DNA from 4 places in the Arthrobacter sp. AG258 genome. Region 4 is predicted to be linked to each of the others. Evidence: riboswitches for the same ligand, from Rfam matches in the RefSeq annotation. Region 4 holds a riboswitch; each other region holds the start of a gene.

Region 1 (4,814 bases), on a different contig from region 4:
CAACGGCGGCAGCCCCACGCCCTAGGCTCCCGGCCGCCCAACACGGCGGGCCCTCCGGTTATTCGGCGACCTCCTGGCCGGCCAGGAGCTCATCCGTGGCAGGATCCGGCTCGCCATCAAAAAATTGGGCCAGGACCGTCTTGAACACTGTTTCTCCGGGCGCGGCCCGGAGAAACAGTGTCATGGACGAACGGAGCTTCTGCGTATCGATTCCGCCAAGGATGTCCGACGCCGAACGGCCGGAATGCGTGGTGAGAGCCAAGGCACACTCAAGAAGGCGCGGGCCCAGGACGGGGTGGTCCAGGTAGGCCCGTGCCTCTGCCAGGGACGAGATGGCGTAAGTCCGCGACGTGGCGCTCTGCCCCAACCCGGCAACTTGGGGGAAAATGAACCACATCCAGTGCCCGGTCTTGTTGCCGAGCTGCAATTCGCCAAGCGCGCTTCGGTAGGTTCCCCCACTGTCTTGGGCGGCGACGAATCGTTCCAGGTCAAACGCTTCACTCATGGGCTCTCCTCTGTGGCTTGCAGGTCATTGTGTCAACTCTTTCTCCAGGAGGCGTGCTGCCGTTTGGAGTTGGGATTCAGGGTCTGCGCGCCAGCGCGCCAGGACAGCCGCGGCCCGCTGGCGGTCTCGGTGGTCCAAGCCGGCCAGCAAGGGCACCAGGACGTCGGAGACCAAAGGCCCGGCCAGCTCTGCCGCCTGGGCCGACCGGAGAAAGCCCTCCAGCCGGGTGAGGTCCGAATGCCGCAGCACCTGCACCTTTGTTTGCAGCAGGACAACGGCGGCCAGCCGGCGTTCGAAGACCGGCTGCGAGCCTGGTTTCGGCTGGCCCCACAGGGCGGAGGCCAGCATGACCGTGGTGTCATGGCCCATGTCCTTGAACTTCCTAAGGGCGTCCCGGACTGTGCCGCGGACTGCGCCGATCGAAGACCCGTAGGAGGCCAGGGCTCCGCCCAGCCGGTAGCCCACCTCGTCGGCCCGGTACCAGGCACCCTCGTTCTGAAGGGTCCGGTCGATAAATTCAGCAGCAGCCGCGACGTCGGGCACCTCGGTCACCGCCCCCGCCCCGCAGAGGCATGAAGGATACAGAATGGGGTCCAGGGCCGCGCCTCGAGCCTGCCGGCCGCAATGGGCTCGCCGCAGACCGCACAGGTTCCATAGGTGCCGTTGGCCAGCCGCTCCAGGGCTGCCTCCACTTGGTCCAGCCCGGCTGAACTCTGCTTCAACAATGCCGACGCCTGCGACAGTTCGAAGGCGATCGTGGCGCCCTCGGGATCGTGTTCGTCATCGACGTTGGAGTCCTGCCGGGCCGCGTTGGCCGCGTCGATATCAGCCCGCAGCGCCGGCAACAGGGCCAACCTCCGGGCCCGTTCCTCTTCGAGCAGCACCCTGAACCGTTCGAAATCTGGCATGCGGAAAGCCTAGCGCGTCAGTCAGTACCAGTTCAGGGCGACGGAATGGCTCCAGGCGCCGCACGGGGACCCGTAGCGGTCGCGGATGTAGCCGAGCCCCCAGTCAATCTGCGTCCGGTAACTCGTCAGCCAGTCGCTTCCGGCGCTGGCGTACTTTCCCGGCGGCAGGGCCTGGGCTATGCCATAGGCCCCGGATGAGGCATTCGTGGCCGTGGTCAGCCAGCCGGATTCCTTGGTCCACAGCTGGGACAGGCACTGGAACTGGTCGGCGCCCCAGCCGAGGGCACCCAGGCGTCCCGAGGCATAGGCCTTGGCGCCGGCAGGATCATTGACGGCACCGCCCGGGACGGAGGGAACGACGACGGGCGGCGGGCCGGGCACGGCAGGCTGCGGCGGACTGCCGGGAACCGGGTCGGCCGGCGGGGCCGGTACCGCCTCGTTGCCGGCCGGAGCTGCAGCCGCGGGTTTGGGCTGCCGGGCTGCGGCCGCGGCAGCCTGCGCCGCGGCTTCGGCCTGCCGGCGGGCCTGCTCCGCCGCAGCGGCGCGCTTGGCCTCCTGGGCCGCTTCATAGGCAGCCAGCGCCGCCTGGCCCTGGCGATACTCCCCCTCAAGTGCCGCCGTCGTTCCCTTCAGCGAGGCCAGCTGGGCGGTCAGTTCGGTGCTGTGCTGCTGTTCGTCATTTACCTGCCGGGCAAGCGCGTCCTGGGCGGAGCGGGCTGCGTCCAGTTTGGCTTTTGCTTCCCCGGACAGTCGTTCCCGCTCAGTGCGGGCCACTTTTTCCTGCTCTGCCAGGGATGCGGCAACTTTTCCGGCAGCCGCAGTTTTCTCCACCAGAGCAGCAGTCTTGTCGCCCACCAGCTGGACGAGGTTGAGCCCTTGGACGCTGTTGTTCCGCAGGGCATCAAGGGCCACGAAGAATCCGGTATTGGTCCCGCCCGTCTTGTACGCCTGGACGGCAAGCGCTCCGATTTCCTTGCGATGCCGGGCCAGTTCGTCGTTGGCGCGGGCAGCCTGGGCGGACAATGAATCCAGCCTTACCGATGCCGCTTGCAGCCCGGCGTCGGCTGCGGCGTAGTCGGCCGCTGCCCGGACCGCCGTGTTACCGGCGGCTTCAGCCTGGGTCTGGAGGCCGTCCAGGAGCCCATTGATGGTGGTGATCTCTGCCGCTTTCGCTGCCTCGGAAGACTGCGCCTGCTGCACGTCAGCCCAGGACGGATACCCACCGGGAGGTGCAGGCTCGTCTGCCGTGGCAGGCAGGACCGTGGCCGCTGCCACTGCGATGGCGAGCAGTCCCCCCACCAGTGGGGACGTGGGCATGGTCACGAACAGGGGCATAGTCCCGAAGCATACCGGCGGCACGCCGGAGCGGAAAGGCGGCCGTGCCTGCTTTGTTACCCGTTTGGTCCGGTGCCGGACCGGCGGGAGCCCGGCGTGGGTGGATCGGACCCATCCAATCGTTGGTTGAATACGAGAGAAGAACCTCGCATGTTATCTAAACGTGACAATGGGAGGGTCGGCGGGTTATGGTCTTCTGGTGTCCCTCCCCAAACGGGACACTCCCATCAGTTTGCCGAGCCCTGCCGCTGATACCGGGATTCAACCGCATTCATGCTGGCAGGGACGGGGGAACCAAGTTTCCACGACCTTTCAGGTCTTGGGGTTAAGTCGGACAGCTCCTCCGCCCACCGCGGAGATATGTTCGGCCGGGTATCTCCAACCCGAACCCGACAGCTCACCCCGCAGGCATGGGAGAGGCGATCAATCGTGTCAAAGAATCTCAGCACTGCCCGCCACCGCGCGACCCCGGTCCGCTCCATTGCGCTCGAGGGACTCGCCGTGACGGCCAAATCACAGGCCCGTTCGTTTGGCCGTCCGGCCCTCGCTGTTGCCGCCGCGTCCGGCATCGCGTTCGGCGTCGGCGCCCCGGCCCATGCGGGCGTGACGGGCGCGGACACCACTGAGCAGGCCAGCGTCCAGGCCGCCGCAGCTCCTGCAACTGCTCCGGCAGCCGCGGCAGCAACCGTCCACACCGTCGTTTCCGGGGACACCCTCGGCGCGATTTCGGCCGCGTACGGAGTCAGCCTCAATGACGTCCTGGCTGCCAACGGCCTGGGATTGTCGTCCATCATCTACCCCGGTGACCAGATCCAGATCCCCGGCGCCGGCTACGTGGCAGCACCTGCCCCGGCGCCGGCAGCGGCCCCCGTCCAGGCGGCAGCCGCCACCGCACCGGCGAACACCGGCATGAACATGTCCTACGCATCAGCAACGCCGGTGGCGTCCACCACCGGCAGCGGGACCGGTGCTGCCATCCTGGCCTCCGCCTACGGCCAGGTCGGCGTGAGCCAGGACTGCACCGCCATGGTTGAAAAGGCCCTGCGCTCCGTCGGCAAGAGCGTCGGCGACCTGGCTCCCACGCAGTTCTTCCAGTACGGCAGCGTGGTCGGGAGCCCGGCACCCGGCGACCTCATCATCACCTCGGGCCACGTGGGCGTTTACGCCGGCAACGGCCAGGTTGTGAGTGGCGGCGTCAACGGCTACACCACGCAGGTGCACTCCATCAGCTGGCTCAGCGGCTACTCAGTGGTCCGCGTCGCCTAGTCTTCGCGCAGTAAAGCCTGCTCCCAACAGGAGGGTGGCAGCCGGGTCTCCGGTTGGCACCCTCCTGTTGTCGTCGGATCAGGTCCCGCAAAAGGTCGTATAGGTCCCGAAGTCCGCCGGGGCACCGTCCATGTAGCGTTCCAGCCCGGCCCGCTCGGTGAAAGGATCGGTCACGGCCTGAAGCAGGCGCTGCAACGGGGCAGGATCTCCCTCCGTGCCGGCGGCGAGGGCTTCCTCCACCAGATGGTTCCGTGGAATGTACGCCGGGTTGACGCTGTCCATCAGCCCTGCGTCGGGTTGCAGCGCCAACCACCGCTCCGACCAGGCGTCGAAGCCGGCCAAATCCATCACCATCCCGCGCACCGGGCGCAGGTCGCCGCGGGCCGCCCTGCCAAGGTTACGGAAGAACAGGGTGTAATCCACCGGGCCGTCCTTGAGGATGGCCACCACATCGTCAATAAGGCTGGACAAGGCGTCGTCGCTGGCGTTTCCAGCGGCAAGACCCAGTTTGGTTTTCATGCCGCCCGTCCACGCCGTGCTGTACTGTCCACGGAATCCACCGAGCACCTCCACCGCTGCAGCAACAGCCTTGTCCTCGTCTTCGTCAACGAGCGGCAGCATTGCCTCGGCAAGGCGGGCAAGGTTCCATTCGGCAACGACTGGCTGGTTGGCGTAGGCGTAACGGCCACTGACATCGATGGAACTGAACACGGCGGCGGGATCGAAGGCATCCAGGAACGCACACGGGCCGTAATCAATGGTTTCCCCTGAGATGGTCATGTTGTCCGTATTCATGACCC
Region 2 (4,814 bases), on a different contig from region 4:
ACGCACTTGTTCGAGTCCCGGCTGGCCGGCTACGGCGGCTGGCAGTGGTACGCGGTGCTGACCCGCAACTCCCGATCCAAGGTGGTTACCGTCGATGAGCTGGGCCTGTTGCCGTCCGAAGAATCGATCCTCGCCCCGGAGTGGGTGCCGTGGGCCGAACGCGTGCGCCCCGAGGACGAGCAGCAGCAGGAACCCGAACAAGCCCGCCAGGAAGAGCCGTCCGCAACGGAGCAGGCGCCCGGGGATGAAGAGGATGCCGACGACGACGCGGAGCCTGCCGCCGGCGCCGCGGAGCCAAAAGACTAGGCAAGAATTTTCCGCCACACGCGAAAGGCGCCGTCCGGGGGTTATCCCGGGCGGCGCCTTTCGCGTGTGCCTGGACTACTTGCGGAGCTCGCCCACCACATAGTCGATGCTGGACAGCAGTGCCGAGACGTCGTCGGGCTCGATGGCGACGAAGGTGGCGATGCGCAGCTGGTTGCGGCCCAGCTTCCGGTAGGGCTCGGTGTCCACGATGCCGTTGGCGCGCAGGACCTTCGCCACCGTTGCCGCGTCCACCGACTCGTCAAAGTCGATGGTGGCGATGACGTTGGAGCGCTCCTCCGGGTTGGCCACAAACGGGGTGGCGAACTCCGAGGCGTCAGCCCAACTGTAGATGCGGCCGGCGGAATCGGCGGTGCGGGCAGAGGCGAAGTCCAGGCCGCCGTTGGCGTTCAGCCACTGGACCTGGGCGTCAAGGGTTACCAGGGTGGACAGCGACGGGGTGTTGTACGTCTGGTTCAGCCGTGAATTGTCGATGGCGGTCTGGAGGTCCAGGAAGTCCGGGATCCAGCGGCCGCTTGCCTTGATGGCGGCAGCGCGCTCCAGGGCGGCGGGGGAGAAGAGGCCGAGCCAAAGGCCACCGTCGGAAGCGAAATTCTTTTGCGGGGCGAAGTAGTAAACGTCGCTTTCGGCAATGTCGACGTCCAGGCCGCCGGCAGCGGAGGTTGCGTCCACCAGGACCAGGGCGTCCTTGTCGGCGCCCGGCACCCGCTTGACCGGGGCGGCGACGCCCGTGGAGGTCTCATTCTGTGGCCACGCGTAGACGTCCACGCCCGCCTCCGCCTGCGCTGCAGGACGGGTGCCCGGCTCAGACTTAATGATCGAGGACGCTTCCAGGAACGGCGCCTTGTTGGTGGCGGAGGCAAACTTGGAGCCAAACTCCCCGAAGGACAGGTGCTGCGCCTTCTTGGACACGAGGCCGAAGCTCGCGATGTCCCAGAACGCGGTGGAGCCGCCCACGCCGAGGACCACCTCGTAGCCCTCGGGAGCACGGAAGAACTGGCTGAGTCCTTCGCGTACGGAGCCCACCAGGTTCTTGACCGGAGCCTGCCGGTGGGATGTGCCGAGGATAGTCTTCGACGCAGCGGACAGGGCATCGATCTGTTCCGGCCGGACCTTTGAGGGGCCGGCCCCGAACCGCCCGTCCTGGGGCAGGAGGTTGGCGGGAATCGTGATGCTGGTGTCGCTCACAGGTGCTCCATTCGGCGGGGACGAAAGCTGTGGTCCGGGTGGTTGGTGGCCGGGAGCCGGCCATGGCTGCAGTGCAAACCTTCCCCAATTCTGCCTGAAGCGCGCAGGGTGGCGGGAGCGGGCGGCGCCAATGTCCAGCCAATGAGACGCCGCAGGCGGCAGGCCCTATTCGGACTAAATCAAAATAGGCTAAACTCTTCCCCGGACTACGTCGCGGGAAGAGGCGATACGGTGGGACAACGCAAGGTACTGCGCTCGAGGAGCTGAGCTGGATGACGGATCTGATCGACACTACGGAGATGTACCTCAGGACCATCCTGGAGCTTGAGGAAGAGAACATCGTTGCCCTCCGGGCCCGTATCGCCGAACGCCTGCGCCACTCGGGGCCTACCGTTTCCCAGACCATCGGCCGGATGGAGCGCGATGGCCTGGTCGTCGTCTCCGGTGACAGGCACCTGGAACTGACCGACACCGGCCGCAAGCGTGCCACTGAGGTCATGCGGAAGCACCGGCTGGCCGAGCGCCTGCTGGCCGACGTGATCGGATTGGACTGGGCCTATGTCCATGACGAAGCCTGCCGCTGGGAACACGTTATGAGCGAACGGGTGGAGCGGCGCATCTACGAGATGCTGGACCACCCCACGGAGTCGCCCTACGGAAACCCCATCCCCGGCCTTGCCGCCCTGGGCGGAGAGCCCGGACCCGGGTTCGGCGACGGCGCCATCAGCCTGGTGGAGGCAATGAAGGCCTACGGGCCTGAATCGGCAGTGACCATCAGCCGGCTGGCGGAACCGATCCAGGTGGAGCCGGAACTGCTGACCCAGCTCGACGAGGGCGGTATCCGGCCCGGCGCGTCTGTCTCCCTGGAACGCGTCGGTGACTACATTTCGGTACGGGTGGCGGGAATCGAGGGCGCGCTGGAGCTGCCTCCCGAGGTGGCGGCACACGTTTTCGTCGCCGTGAACCAGGCCTGACGCCGCGTTTCCATACCCCACCCGGGGGATTCCAAGCAAAGATAACGGAATTGTTACCTAGGGTCTTAAGCCCCTATAGTGGAACCCAGCGTTGATACTTAAGCGTTACCTGATCCGGAGCCGAGCTCTGCCAGCGGGCCAGGTGTACGAGTCGTTACTGGCAGAGGCGGGGGAACCACAACCGGCAGCGGGGGACTGCCTTGGGGTGAAGTCCGTCAGCAGCAAGCCTCTCCAGTGAAGGATTCTTCCGGGAATATCCCTGTGTAGAAGTTTGCCCATGACGGACCGGGTCTTTGATCTCTCTGACCCGAATCCGACAGCTAACTCCGCAGGCTATTCCAGAGAGGAACCCTTCTTGACCATGCAGACCTCCCGGGGCCGCCGTCGCGCGGCGGGCCCCCCTGAGGCACCCCGGGTTGTCGAAGTAGCCGCCGCGGAGCGCCCCCGCGACCCGCAACGGGATGCACGCCGCCGCCGGGGTCCGTTCCGGCAAATCACCGACTTTGCCGCGGCCAGCGGCATCGGCCAAAAGGCTGGCATCGCCCTCGCCGCCACCGGCCTGGTGCTCACGGTGACCATGCCCGCCACCAGCCCCGTTATGGCGACGGATGCGGCCGGAATCGCACCCCAGGCCGCCTCCGCAGTCAGCCCCCAGCCCCAGATTTCCGCGGATGTAGGCGCCCAGATCGACTTCAGCCGCTCAGCCGTCGTAACGCAGGCGGACCCCGACGGGAAGCTGAAGCAACTGCTGAGCGCCCAGTCGGCCGGATCGGTAACGCGTGCGGCTTCCGCCGGGACCCTGGCCGCGCCGCTGGCATCCCTCGTGACCGCGTCGCCCTTCGGCTACCGGGTCAGCCCAATCACCGGCGGCACCGGAGATTTCCACCGCGGACAGGACTTCGTGGCACAGTGCGGGACGTCCGTCCTGGCAGCCGCAACAGGAACCGTGACCTTCGCCGGCTGGCACCAGTTCGGCGGTGGAAACCGGGTGGTGATCGACCATGGCAACGGCCTGGAGACCACGTACAACCACCTCTCGTCCTTCAACGTCAAGGTGGGCCAAACGGTCTCCCGCGGCGAAGTCGTGGCGTTGAGCGGGACCACCGGGGCGTCCACCGGCTGCCACCTGCACTTCGAAGTTCAGGTCAACGGCGAAGTGGTCGATCCGATGGGCTGGCTGTAACCGTTTGATTGCGCACTCCCAGATCGCCGTGACCCGCCGTGACCTGAATGTGACATTGAAGCAAAACTGCTGTACCGTCTAACTCGCGTCAACTTTTCCGAAGTTGACGCTCTTGAGTGGATTGCCTAACTCTGCCACCGCTCAAGGTCCGTTCGCATTTCATCGTCTGGCAGGGGCGGGGGAACCAATTTTGGCCTTCTGCGTTCTGGAAGGCCTTGGGGTTAAGTCATGAGCTTCCCAGGAAGCGAAGTGGCCGGGTGACTCCCATCCGAATCCGACAGCTCACCTCGCAGGCATTGGGAGAGGCTACCTTCGTGTCTTCACGCCATAATTCTGCGCGCCACCGTGCGCAAACGGTTCGCGCCAACCCCTTGGACGCCATGTCCAAGGCCGTAAGCGCCAATGCCGGGACCGTGGGCCGCCAGGCTGCCGTTGTGGCAGCGGCTTCAGGCCTCATCCTGAGCATGGGCCTGCCGGCCAACGCCGCGGACACCACTGCCGGCATCTCGGCCTCCACGGAGTCCGGTTCCGCGCAGACCGCCCTTGCTGTCACCGCGGCCCCCACGGCCACCGTTTCCTTCGAGCGTCCGGCGGTCAAGACCACCGCCGCCCCGAAGGTGGAAACCGTGCGCACCCAGTCCACCGCGTCCGCGGACCGCACCGCCACCACTGCCGGCCAGGAGGCGTCCAAGGCCGGACAGGCAGTGGAAGCCGTTTCGTCCGCAGCCACCTCGGGTATCGCCGCGATCGCCTACACCGGCATCGGCCACCCCTACGTCTGGGGCGGCACCACCCCCAACGGCTGGGACTGCTCCGGCTTCGTTCAGTGGGTCTACGCGCAGGCTGGAATCAGCATTCCCCGCACGAACGCGTGGAGCATCATGACCCCCACCTCCACCCCCCAGCCGGGCGACCTCGTGGTCCAGAACGGCGGCGCACACGTCGGCATCTACGTCGGCAACGGCATGATGATCAGCGCGCTCAACCCGTCGCAGGGAACCATGCTCCACTCTCCCGCAGCCACCGGTACTTCCACGTACTACCACCTGAACAAGTAGTTCTTGGGCTCCACGCTCCAAGGGCTATTTCTTTGCCCAAAGCTTTTTCGCTAGAAACCAACATCCCCGTTCGGGACGCGCCGGCGT
Region 3 (4,814 bases), on a different contig from region 4:
CCAGAGTTGCCACGGCGCCTCGTGGCGGACCAGGAACCAGCAGGTGGCAGCGTAGGCCACCGAGCCCGCGGCCGTTCCGACGGCGAGCGACCACGCGCCGTGGCCGGTGAAGGCCAGGTACAGGGTCACCGTCCCCATGGTCGCGGCACGCAGCACCGGAGCGGCGGTGAGTTGCCGGAACTTCAGGTCCCGGCGCATGATCGCTTCCGGAACGGCGCCGCAGGCCGTGGCCAGGACGGAGACGCCGAGAACCTGCACCAGGGGAGCCACGCCGTCGAGCCCGATGAGGTCTTCCACAGCATCGGCCGCGAGCACGGCGGCCAGGGCCAGTACGGTTCCCAGCGCCACCGAGAGCAGGAGCGCTGAACGGGCAATCACCTTCGTTTTGGGCAGATACACCAGTGCCTGGCCCACCCCGGCATCGGCGATGGTCTCGGCGTATGCCATGAGGACCAGCGCCAGGGCTACGAGGCCATACTCTTCAGGAGAGAGGAGCCGGGCCAGCACCACGGTGGTGACCAGCACAATGATCCGCCCGGAGGCAAAGGCCAGCCCCTGCCACAAGGCTCCCCGGACTCCCCTGCGTTCCAGCTCGCCGGGCGCGTAGGTCACAGTTGCCTTGACGTGCCGGATAAGTCCCCGGCAGGGGATGACACGGCCACGGCCGCCCGCACTTCGGCCAAGTACTCCGCGGCCACCGTGTCCCAGGACCGGACGGCGCCGGCGGCCTGGTCCAGTAGGCCGCCGGGGGTTACGTGCGGCGGCCGGGGTGCCCTGAGATGTTCTACGACCTTGCGGACCATTGCGTCCTGGCCGGCCTCGACGGTGAGCAGCGGGTGCGGCGGAAGTTCACGTGCCGCCACCGGGGAGGCCACTACAGGCAGCCCGGCGGCAAGGGCCTCAAGCACGGAGTTTCGGATGCCTACGCCGTGTTCGTCGGGGAAGACGGCGACGTCGGCCCCCTTGAAGACATCCGGGAGTGAGGGCACGTTGGCCAGGATTTCGATGTGTGGACCGGCCAGCGCCTGGACTGCCGCTGTGGGTTGCCGCCCGGCGATGACGAACCGTGCCTCCGGGACCTCCCGCCACACGAGGGGAGCGATACGGGTGGCCAGGACCGTGGCGCTGTCCACGTTGGGGGCGTAGTTGAGGCTGCCCGCGAAGCAGACCACCGGCGCCTTCCGGTCCGGACGCGGCCCCGCGGCCACGCTGGTTCCGTTGGGGATGCTTTTCACGGACCGGCCGAGCTTCGCGGACCAGGCTGCAGCGTCCTGTGCCCCGACGGTCAGCAGCCGCGCCCTGGCGGGCAGCGACCGTTCCGCCCGTTCGGCGAGGTGCTCGCGCAGCCGGTAGGCCGGCCGGAGGGAGCGGGCAATATCCGTGTCCATGGCGGCCCGGATGGACCAAGGGTCCACCGTTTGCAGCACCACGGGACCGGCCACATGATGCGAAAGGAAGAGGGCGTGCGGGCCATGGATGAGGGTGGCCTCTCTGCTGCCGGACAGGGTGGCTGCCGCTGCCCGCGCTGACGGGGTGGAGCGCCGGTGCTTTCCCAGGCCGGCGAGGCCGCCGAAGGAGCGGACAAATGCGGCGGGGTCGTCCCGCGGGGCTAGTTCGTGGACGGTTTCGCAGCGGGCCCGGACCTCCGCCGGAACCGGGACAGGGCCGGAAAACGTCAGCAGCGTGACGGCAACATCCGCGGGAAGGTGAAGGATCACTTCGTACGGGATCATGGAGCTTCCATCACCGAGTTGCGGGTCCCGGTTTGGCACGCTTTCCGTCACGTACAGGAGCTTCATTGCAAGAGTGTACTGGATCACACTCGGGTGGCAGGGTTGCTCTGGGCAACTTTGTGGGGAACCGCAGGAAGCCAAAAAAGGGCGACGGCGGGAAGTCCCGCCGTCGCCCTTTCCAAGGGGGCGCGTGGCCGGCTACTGCCAGGCGCGGACGTAGTCCACCAGGAGTTGGGACTGCGGGCCGTACACCGGGTTCGTCGAGGAAGCGCCGACGTTCAGCACGATGTACTGCGGGGCGTTTCCGTCGTCCGTGGGGTAGGACTTGACCTTCACGCCGTCGAAGTAGACGTCCGACGAGTTGGCCATCCGGTGCAAGCCGAAGGTGTGGTATTCGTTGGCCCAGTTGCCGCCGACGCCACCCTGGTTGTGTGACCCGGAGCCGGAGTGGTAGTTCACGGTCATCTTGCCCTGGAGGACCTCCGCGATGTCGTTCTCGCCGGTGGCCGGCCAGGACTGCCCGGTGGTCCAGAACGCGGGCCAGTTATAGAGGCCGTTGGCGTTGCCGGGGAACTTGATGCGGGCCTCGACGTACCCGGTGGTGAACTGGTACCCGGTGCCCGCTCCACCCTTCGGGTTCGTGGAGACCAAGGACCCGGAAGACGAGGAGGCAAGGCTGAGGGCCAGGTTGCCGTTGGCCACGGAGACGTTGGCTGGGCTGGTGGCCACCTTGTTCATGGTTCCGCAGTTGGGGGAGAACCAGCAGTTGGACCACTTACCGCTGTCCAGGCCTGAACCGTTGAACTCGTCAGCGAAGGTCATGGTCCAGTTTCCGGGGACCCCTGCGGGCATGGGCGTCCCGCTGTTGGCCAGCGGTGCCGAGGCTGGTGCCACGGCGATGGGGGACTGCGGTGCAGGAGCCGCCACGGCCGGAGCCGGGGCGGGTGCCGCGGGAGCCGGCGCCTGGGCCGGAGCCTGCTCTGGTGCGGGCGCGGGTGCGGCTGCCGGTGCCGGGGCGGGCGCCGGAGCGGACTGGACTGCGGCCGACGGGGTGGGCTGGACCTGTACCTCGCTGCCGGCCCCGGCGGCGCTGGCCACCCGGGATACGTCGGCAGCTTCATTGCCGTTGGCGACGCCGAGGCCAAGGGAGGCTGCGCCGAGGACGGCTGCTGCCAGGCCGGCGGCCAAGGGCAGGCGGCGGGAATCTCTGGATGTCAAGAACTGACGGAGCCCGGCCGATGGGGTCTCATTCTGATGACGGCGGGCGCGTTTGGCGCTCGATTTGCGGGATGCGGGCATGGGGAATTTACCTCTCAACGCCGGCGGGGTTAGCTGTCGGGTTCGAATGCTGCCATTCGGCCGCGGATCGCGGCTTCACCCCGAGGGCAGGCGGGAGCCATACCCGTGACACTTGGGTCCCCCGCCTCTGCCTTGGAACCTGAGGGATCGCGGAAGCGGCAGAGTTGGGCGTCTTCCGGGATTGGGGCCGGCTGGGGCGGCCCACCCGAAGACCGTACACGAAAATCCCTGTGGAATCACAATTGGGTAACGGAAGCGGCGCGGTGGGCGTGGCGTCCCGCGGTGCACCGCATAGACGTCTAATGGCGACCGGCACACTCCTGCGTTTTCCACATACGTGTCCGGTCGGGCTGCTCCTGCCGCATCACGCGGCTAGCCTTGAGTCAAGCGCGAATCGCCTATCAGGTCCAGATGCACTAGGATATTGAAGTCTGTGCTGCGTCCTGCCTCCGTACTGGTGGCAAGGCACTGCGCGGAATCGCAAATGAACCTCCTGTTACGGAAATGCCGTAACCGCTTAGCCCAAAGGAGGTGGGTTCACATATGCGTCCTTACGAATTGATGGTAATCATCGACCCCGAGGTCGAAGAGCGTACCGTTGAGCCGTCGCTTCAGAAGTTCCTGAACGTCATCACCAACGATGGTGGAACCATCGAAAAGGTTGACATCTGGGGCCGTCGCCGTCTGGCTTACGAGATCAAGAAGAAGTCCGAAGGTATCTACGCCGTGGTGAACTTCACCGCCAAGCCGGAAACCGCCAAGGAACTTGACCGCCAGCTGTCTCTTAACGAGACCATCATGCGCACCAAGATCACCCGCCCCGAAGAGCAGAAGGTTGTTGCTGAGTAATCAGCACCAAAATTCATTCTTTACCCCGCAGGAACGCACTCTTCACCCAGGATCGAACAAGGAGGCAGTAGATGGCAGGCGAGACCACCATTACGGTCATCGGTAACCTCACCAATGACCCGGAATTGCGGTTCACACCGTCCGGTTCCGCAGTAGCGAACTTCACCATCGCTTCCACCCCCCGCACCTTTGATCGCCAGTCCAACGAGTGGAAGGACGGGGAGACCCTGTTCCTCCGCGCCGCGGTCTGGCGTGAAGCTGCCGAGAACGTCGCCGAATCCCTGACCAAGGGCATGCGCGTGATCGTCACCGGCCGCTTGAAGAGCCGTTCCTACGAAACAAAAGAAGGCGAAAAGCGCACTGTCATCGAGCTTGAGGTCGACGAAATCGGCCCCAGCCTGCGCTACGCCAACGCCAAGGTCAACCGCACCCAGCGCTCCGGCGGACAGGGTGGGGGCGGCTTCGGCGGCGGCAACGGCGGCGGTGGCTTCGGAGGCGGCAACCCTGGTGGAAACCAGGGCGGCAACTCCGGTGGAGGCTGGGGCGGCGGCAACCAGCAGGCTGCACAGGACGATCCCTGGGCCACGCCCGGCGTGTCCAATGCAGGCGGCTGGGGCAACGGCCCCGATTCCGAACCTCCCTTCTAAAACCCAAACAACGGCCCGATGCCGGGAATGCCCGGGAGCCGCAAGGCACCCAAGGTTTTGCCGCCGTCGGACCACCACCATCCCGTGGATCAATATCCACGGGCTCCCTAGAATAGGAGCTCCACGATGGCTAAGGCTGAACTCCGTAAGCCCAAACCAAAGTCCAACCCCTTGAAGGCCGCTGACATCACTGTCATCGACTACAAGGACGTAGCATTGCTGCGCAAGTTCATCTCCGACCGCGGAAAGATCCGCGCCCGTCGCGTCACTGGCGTCACGGTGCAGG
Region 4 (4,814 bases):
AGCATCCTCACCGCGTGGCTGACCTTCCTCAGCCGCAACTGGCGTCCGCTGGTCCTGATCGGCGGAGCCGCTGCCGTGTCCATTACCGCCACCACCTTCGGCAAGAAGCTGGTGGGACGCACGCGCCCGGATCACGCAGACGCCGTTCCGCCGTACGAGGATTCCCCGTCGTTCCCGAGCGGGCACACCCTGAACACCACCGTGGTGATCAGCCTGGTGGTGTACCTGATCTGCCTCCAGTTCCACGCCATGCGCGTCCGGGTCCTGGCCATCACGGCGGGCGCGGTGTTCATCATCGCCATGGGTTTGAGCAGGGTCTTCCTGGGCCACCACTGGCTCACGGATGTCATGGCGGGCTGGCTGCTGGGTCTCACCTGGGTGGGTGTGGTGATTATGGCCCACCGGCTGTTCCACATTGTCCGCAGGCGGGAACACGTGGGTGCGGCGCCGTCGTTCGACCGTCCCATCGTCAGGGACGTGGTGGCCGAGGAGCTGCACGACGGCGAACACTCCGGACCCGGCAAAGGCAGCGCCGGATGATAGTTTTAGGGGATGCGCACTCTCGTTGTTGACCACCCCCTGGTCGCCCACAAGCTCACCGTCCTGCGGGACAAAAACACGCCGTCGCCGGTCTTCCGCCAGCTGACGGAGGAGCTGGTGACCCTCCTGGCCTATGAGGCCACGCGGGAGGTCCGCACCGAGCCCGTCACCATCCAAACGCCCGTCAGCACCACGGTCGGCACCGCGTTCACCAAGCCCACGCCGCTGGTAGTTCCCATCCTGCGCGCCGGCCTGGGCATGCTGGAAGGCATGACCAAGCTGGTGCCCACCGCCGAGGTGGGCTTCCTGGGCATGGCCCGGGACGAGGAAACCCTGGACATCATCACGTATGCCGAGCGCCTCCCCGAGGACCTCACCGGCCGCCAGGTCTTCGTCCTGGACCCGATGCTGGCCACCGGCGGAACCCTGCGTGAGGCCATCAAGTTCCTCTTCAAGCGCGGCGCCTCCGACGTCACCTGCATCTGCCTGCTGGCGGCCCCGGAGGGCCTGGCCAAGCTGGAGGAGGAACTGGGCGACGCAAACGTGCACATCGTCCTGGCCTCCATCGACGAGAAGCTCAACGAGAAGTCCTACATTGTTCCCGGCCTCGGCGACGCCGGCGACCGCCTGTACGGGATCGCCGGGTAGGTTCCACCCTTTTTCAAAACCGTTCCCGCCGCTAGCCTGTGCGGATGGACTGGAAACTTGAACTTGTCTTTGTCCCTGTATCCGATGTGGACCGCGCCAAGGATTTCTACGTCAACAAGGTTGGCTTCAACGCCGACTACGACGAACGCCCGTCGGAGTCGATCCGCTTCGTGCAGTTGACGCCACCCGGCTCCGCCTGCTCCATCTGCATCGGCGAAGGGCTCACCGACGCTCCGCCCGGCACAGGATCCAACCTCCAGCTGGTGGTCAGCGACATCGAGGCTGCCCACCGCCAACTCAAGGGCAACGGCGTGGACGTCAGCGACGTGGATGTGCAGCAGTGGGGCCACTTCCTGTACTTCGCCGATCCGGACGGCAACAAGTGGTCTGTCCAGTACATCCCCTGGCGGAACGCCGGGCCGGGCGACGTCCGGGGCGCCGGTTAACGCAAACCGCGGGCCGCATCGACATGATGCGGCCCGCGGTTTGCGTTGCGCCCGGTGCTGGTGGTGCCTAGTACCAGTTGTGTGCCAGGTGGAAGTTCAACGCGCCGCAGGGCGAGGCGTAGCTCTTCTTGATGTAGTCCAGGCCCCAGTTGATCTGCGTGCGGTAGTTGGTCAGGTAGTCGGCGCCTGCGCTGGCCATCTTCTCCGCCGGCAGCGACTGGACGATGCCGTACGCGCCGCTGCTGGCGTTGGTGGCGGTGGTGGTCCAATCGGATTCCTTGGTCCACAGCGTCTGCAGGCACTGCATCTGGTCCGGTCCCCAGCCAAAGGAGGACAGCTGGCTGGCGGCGTAGGCCTGGGCGCCCGCGGGATCGTTAACCGCGACGGCGGGAGCAGGCTCAGGTGCGGGGGCCGGCGCAGGTGCGGGTGCTTCAGCAGGCGGGGCGGCGGGAGCGGGCGCGGGGGCCGGCTCCGCGGCCTGCGGTGCCACGCTGATGGCGGAAGGAGCAGGATTAGCGGCCGGGTTGGACCGGATTTCGCTCTTCTCGATGCTCATCTGGGCATCCGCCGCCGACGTGGAAGCGCTTGACCCGGTGGACGACGCCTGGGTCATGCTGTTGGTCGCCTGGCCTGCCGCGCCAACGCCAACCAGCACCGCGCATGATGCAGCGAGGACCGCAACACGCCGGCCCACGGTGGTCTTTTTGGCGGGCTGGGGTTTGGCCCGATGTTTTGCCTTGGTTTGCAGGCATGGTTTTGCCATGGATTTAGACATGATTGATCGCCTCTCACACCTGCGGAGTTAGCTGTCGGGTTCGGATGAGGGCATCCGGCCGCACGGAAAAAACACGTGCTGGCTTAACCCCAAGGGCAATCATTGCCCGGGACGGTGGGTCCCCCGCCTCTGCCGTTGCTCAAGCGGAATCCGGGAAGCGGCAGAGCTTGGCGTCAACCCGGGATATGCGGCCCGAACGGGGACCGCACCCAATCGACGGTACAGGAAGATTGCGCATTAGTCACATTTGGGTAACGGAAGTCACGAATCATGGCGCGTCGATTTGCTGCAGGCGGATCCCCGGCGCCGGGTTATCCCGCCAGGATATAGACCGTGGTCCCGCCAATGTTTTGCGCCGGGAACGTGGACTCCACCCACTGTGCAATCCGGGTGGAGGCGTCAAAGCCGCTGCTGGACATCATGGTCCCGCCGGCAATGAAGTAGTGGATCCGGCCTTGGGAGACCAGCGCTTGGAACTGTTCCAGCGTGGGGGAGGGGTCGGTGCCGTTGAAGCCGCCCACGGCCATCACCGGCAGTTCCGTGGCCAGTTGGTAACCTGCGGCATTGTTCGAACCGACTACTGCCGCTGCCCAGGTGTAGTTTGAGGCACCGTCCTTCAATGCGGCCACGAGCCCGGCCGACGGCGTGGGCGCACCCAGAAGGCCGCCCATCCCGCCGGCGCGGCCACCGGTGGCACCCTGACCGCCCTGCGCTGCCCCGCCCTGGCCTGCTGCCCCGCCCTGGCCGGCACCCTGGCCTTGTCCGGCCTGGCCTTGTCCGGCCTGGCCTTGTCCAGCCTGGCCGTTCAACTGCCGGGACGTGCCGCCCGCGCCAAACCCGCCGGTCCGGTTTCCGCCGAACCCGCCCGGGCCGCCGAACGACGTCGCCGGTCCGGCGCTGACAATGGCCCCGCTGTGCGCCGTCGCCGCCGTCGACATGGAGAAGGCCAGCGGGCCGGCCAGCGATGCCGCAATGGCGAGCGCCGTCGTCGTCCGTTGCACGGAGCGCAGGCGGATGAACCTGTTCAACCCTGTTCCTGCTGCGGCCGCAAGGCCTGCAGCCAGCACCACCCAGCGCAGCCACGGGCCGTAGGCGGATGTGGTTCCCAGCAGGGTGAATGCCATCAGGGCTGCCGCGGCCACTGCGGCGGCCAGGAAGACCGCCGCTGCGGCCTGCCGCCGGTGCTGCCAGAGAAGTACCGGGCCCAGGCCGGCCAGGGCTGCGATCCCGGGCGCCAATGCCACCGCGTAGTAGGGGTGGATGATGCCCGCCATGAAGCTGAAGACCAGGCCGGTCACCAGGACCCAGGAACCCCAGATGAGCACCGACGCCCGGACGGCGTCAGTCCGCGGCGCCCGGCGTCCCACCCACAGCAGGCCGGCAGCAAGGATCAGTGCGGAGGGCAGCAGCCACGCGATCTGGCCGCCAAATTCGCTGTTGAACATCCGCAGCAGCCCGGGAACGCCCCAGCCGTTGGCGCCGCCCACGCTCCCTGTCTCGTCGCCCGTCAGCCGGCCGAGGCCGTTATAGCCGAGGGTCAGTTCCAGGATGGAATTGTCCTGCGAACCACCAATGAACGGACGGTCCGCAGCCGGGATGAGCTCCACGACCGCCAGCCACCAGCCGGCCGCGGCAAGCATCGCGGCACCGGCGGCGAGCAGATGCAGCAGCCGCCGGCCCAGCCTGGCGGGCGCCGCGACCAGGTAGGCGAGGGCAAACCCGGGAACCACCAGCAGGACCTGCAGCTGCTTGGCAAGGAACCCGAAGCCCAGGAAAACCCCTGCCAGCAGGAGCCAGCGCAGCCTGTCCTCCTGCACGGAGCGGAGCACCGCATAGGCCGCGGCGGTCATAAGCAGCACCAGCAGGGCGTCCGGGTTGTTGAACCGGAACATCAGCGTGGCCACGGGCGTCAGTGCCAGCGCAACGGCGGCCAGCAGCCCTGCCCGGTGGGCGAGGCGCGGATCACCGGTGGCCGGTGCCGCGGCCCGCCGGACGGCCAGGTACAGCAGCCAGGCGGTGCCGACGCCCATCAGGGCTTCAGGAACCAGGATGCTCCAGGAGCTCAGGCCGAAAATCCGGACCGACAACCCCATGATCCACAGGGACGCCGGTGGCTTGTCCACCGTGATGGAATTGGCGGCGTCCGAGGAACCGAAGAACCAGGCCGCCCAGTCCTGCGATCCGGCCTGGGCAGCGGCGGAGTAGAAAGCGTTGGCCCAGCCCGATGCCCCGAGGTTCCACAGGTACAGCACGGCGGTAGCTGCCAGCACGGCTGCCAGTTCCAGGCGGTGCCGGAGGGCCGGGGACTCCCGCCGCACGCCGGCCGCGGCAGCAGGGCCGGGGGCAGCGGGAGCGGAGGGAGCCTGCACCGGAGTGGAGTTAGATCTGGCCATGGGGTCCTACTT

What was found. A riboswitch is a leader RNA that binds a small molecule or an ion and turns the genes downstream of it on or off. The one in region 4 is predicted to bind cyclic di-AMP.
Region 1: linked by a shared signal. The riboswitch ahead of DFO47_RS10845 (LysM domain-containing protein) and the one ahead of DFO47_RS19365 (hypothetical protein) in region 4 are both predicted to bind cyclic di-AMP.
Region 2: linked by a shared signal. The riboswitch ahead of DFO47_RS18060 (M23 family metallopeptidase) and the one ahead of DFO47_RS19365 (hypothetical protein) in region 4 are both predicted to bind cyclic di-AMP.
Region 3: linked by a shared signal. The riboswitch ahead of DFO47_RS16920 (glycoside hydrolase family 16 protein) and the one ahead of DFO47_RS19365 (hypothetical protein) in region 4 are both predicted to bind cyclic di-AMP.

What each region holds. Positions count from the first base shown of each region.
Region 1 is NZ_SOBI01000004.1:348,877-353,690, forward strand. Features, by position in the region: gene DFO47_RS10820 (glucose 1-dehydrogenase) at 1-25, shown strand, start outside; gene DFO47_RS10825 (DUF1810 domain-containing protein) at 59-505, opposite strand; gene DFO47_RS10830 (DNA alkylation repair protein) at 530-1,057, opposite strand; gene DFO47_RS10835 (TraR/DksA C4-type zinc finger protein) at 1,054-1,413, opposite strand; gene DFO47_RS10840 (lytic transglycosylase domain-containing protein) at 1,435-2,748, opposite strand; cyclic di-AMP (ydaO/yuaA leader) riboswitch at 3,002-3,174, shown strand; gene DFO47_RS10845 (LysM domain-containing protein) at 3,178-4,014, shown strand; gene DFO47_RS10850 (protein adenylyltransferase SelO) at 4,093-4,814, opposite strand, start outside.
Region 2 is NZ_SOBI01000009.1:158,762-163,575, reverse strand. Features, by position in the region: gene DFO47_RS18075 (DUF3027 domain-containing protein) at 1-306, shown strand, start outside; gene serC (phosphoserine transaminase) at 382-1,512, opposite strand; gene DFO47_RS18065 (metal-dependent transcriptional regulator) at 1,785-2,486, shown strand; cyclic di-AMP (ydaO/yuaA leader) riboswitch at 2,595-2,837, shown strand; gene DFO47_RS18060 (M23 family metallopeptidase) at 2,848-3,669, shown strand; cyclic di-AMP (ydaO/yuaA leader) riboswitch at 3,782-3,979, shown strand; gene DFO47_RS18055 (C40 family peptidase) at 4,050-4,727, shown strand.
Region 3 is NZ_SOBI01000008.1:115,400-120,213, reverse strand. Features, by position in the region: gene DFO47_RS16930 (lipopolysaccharide biosynthesis protein) at 1-612, opposite strand, end outside; gene DFO47_RS16925 (glycosyltransferase) at 609-1,799, opposite strand; gene DFO47_RS16920 (glycoside hydrolase family 16 protein) at 1,932-2,951, opposite strand; cyclic di-AMP (ydaO/yuaA leader) riboswitch at 3,037-3,213, opposite strand; gene rpsF (30S ribosomal protein S6) at 3,576-3,881, shown strand; gene DFO47_RS16910 (single-stranded DNA-binding protein) at 3,953-4,528, shown strand; gene rpsR (30S ribosomal protein S18) at 4,655-4,814, shown strand, end outside.
Region 4 is NZ_SOBI01000011.1:32,934-37,747, forward strand. Features, by position in the region: gene DFO47_RS19350 (phosphatase PAP2 family protein) at 1-540, shown strand, start outside; gene upp (uracil phosphoribosyltransferase) at 553-1,188, shown strand; gene DFO47_RS19360 (glyoxalase superfamily protein) at 1,233-1,634, shown strand; gene DFO47_RS19365 (hypothetical protein) at 1,702-2,409, opposite strand; cyclic di-AMP (ydaO/yuaA leader) riboswitch at 2,413-2,575, opposite strand; gene DFO47_RS19370 (glycosyltransferase family 39 protein) at 2,721-4,802, opposite strand; gene DFO47_RS19375 (glycosyltransferase family 39 protein) at 4,809-4,814, opposite strand, start outside.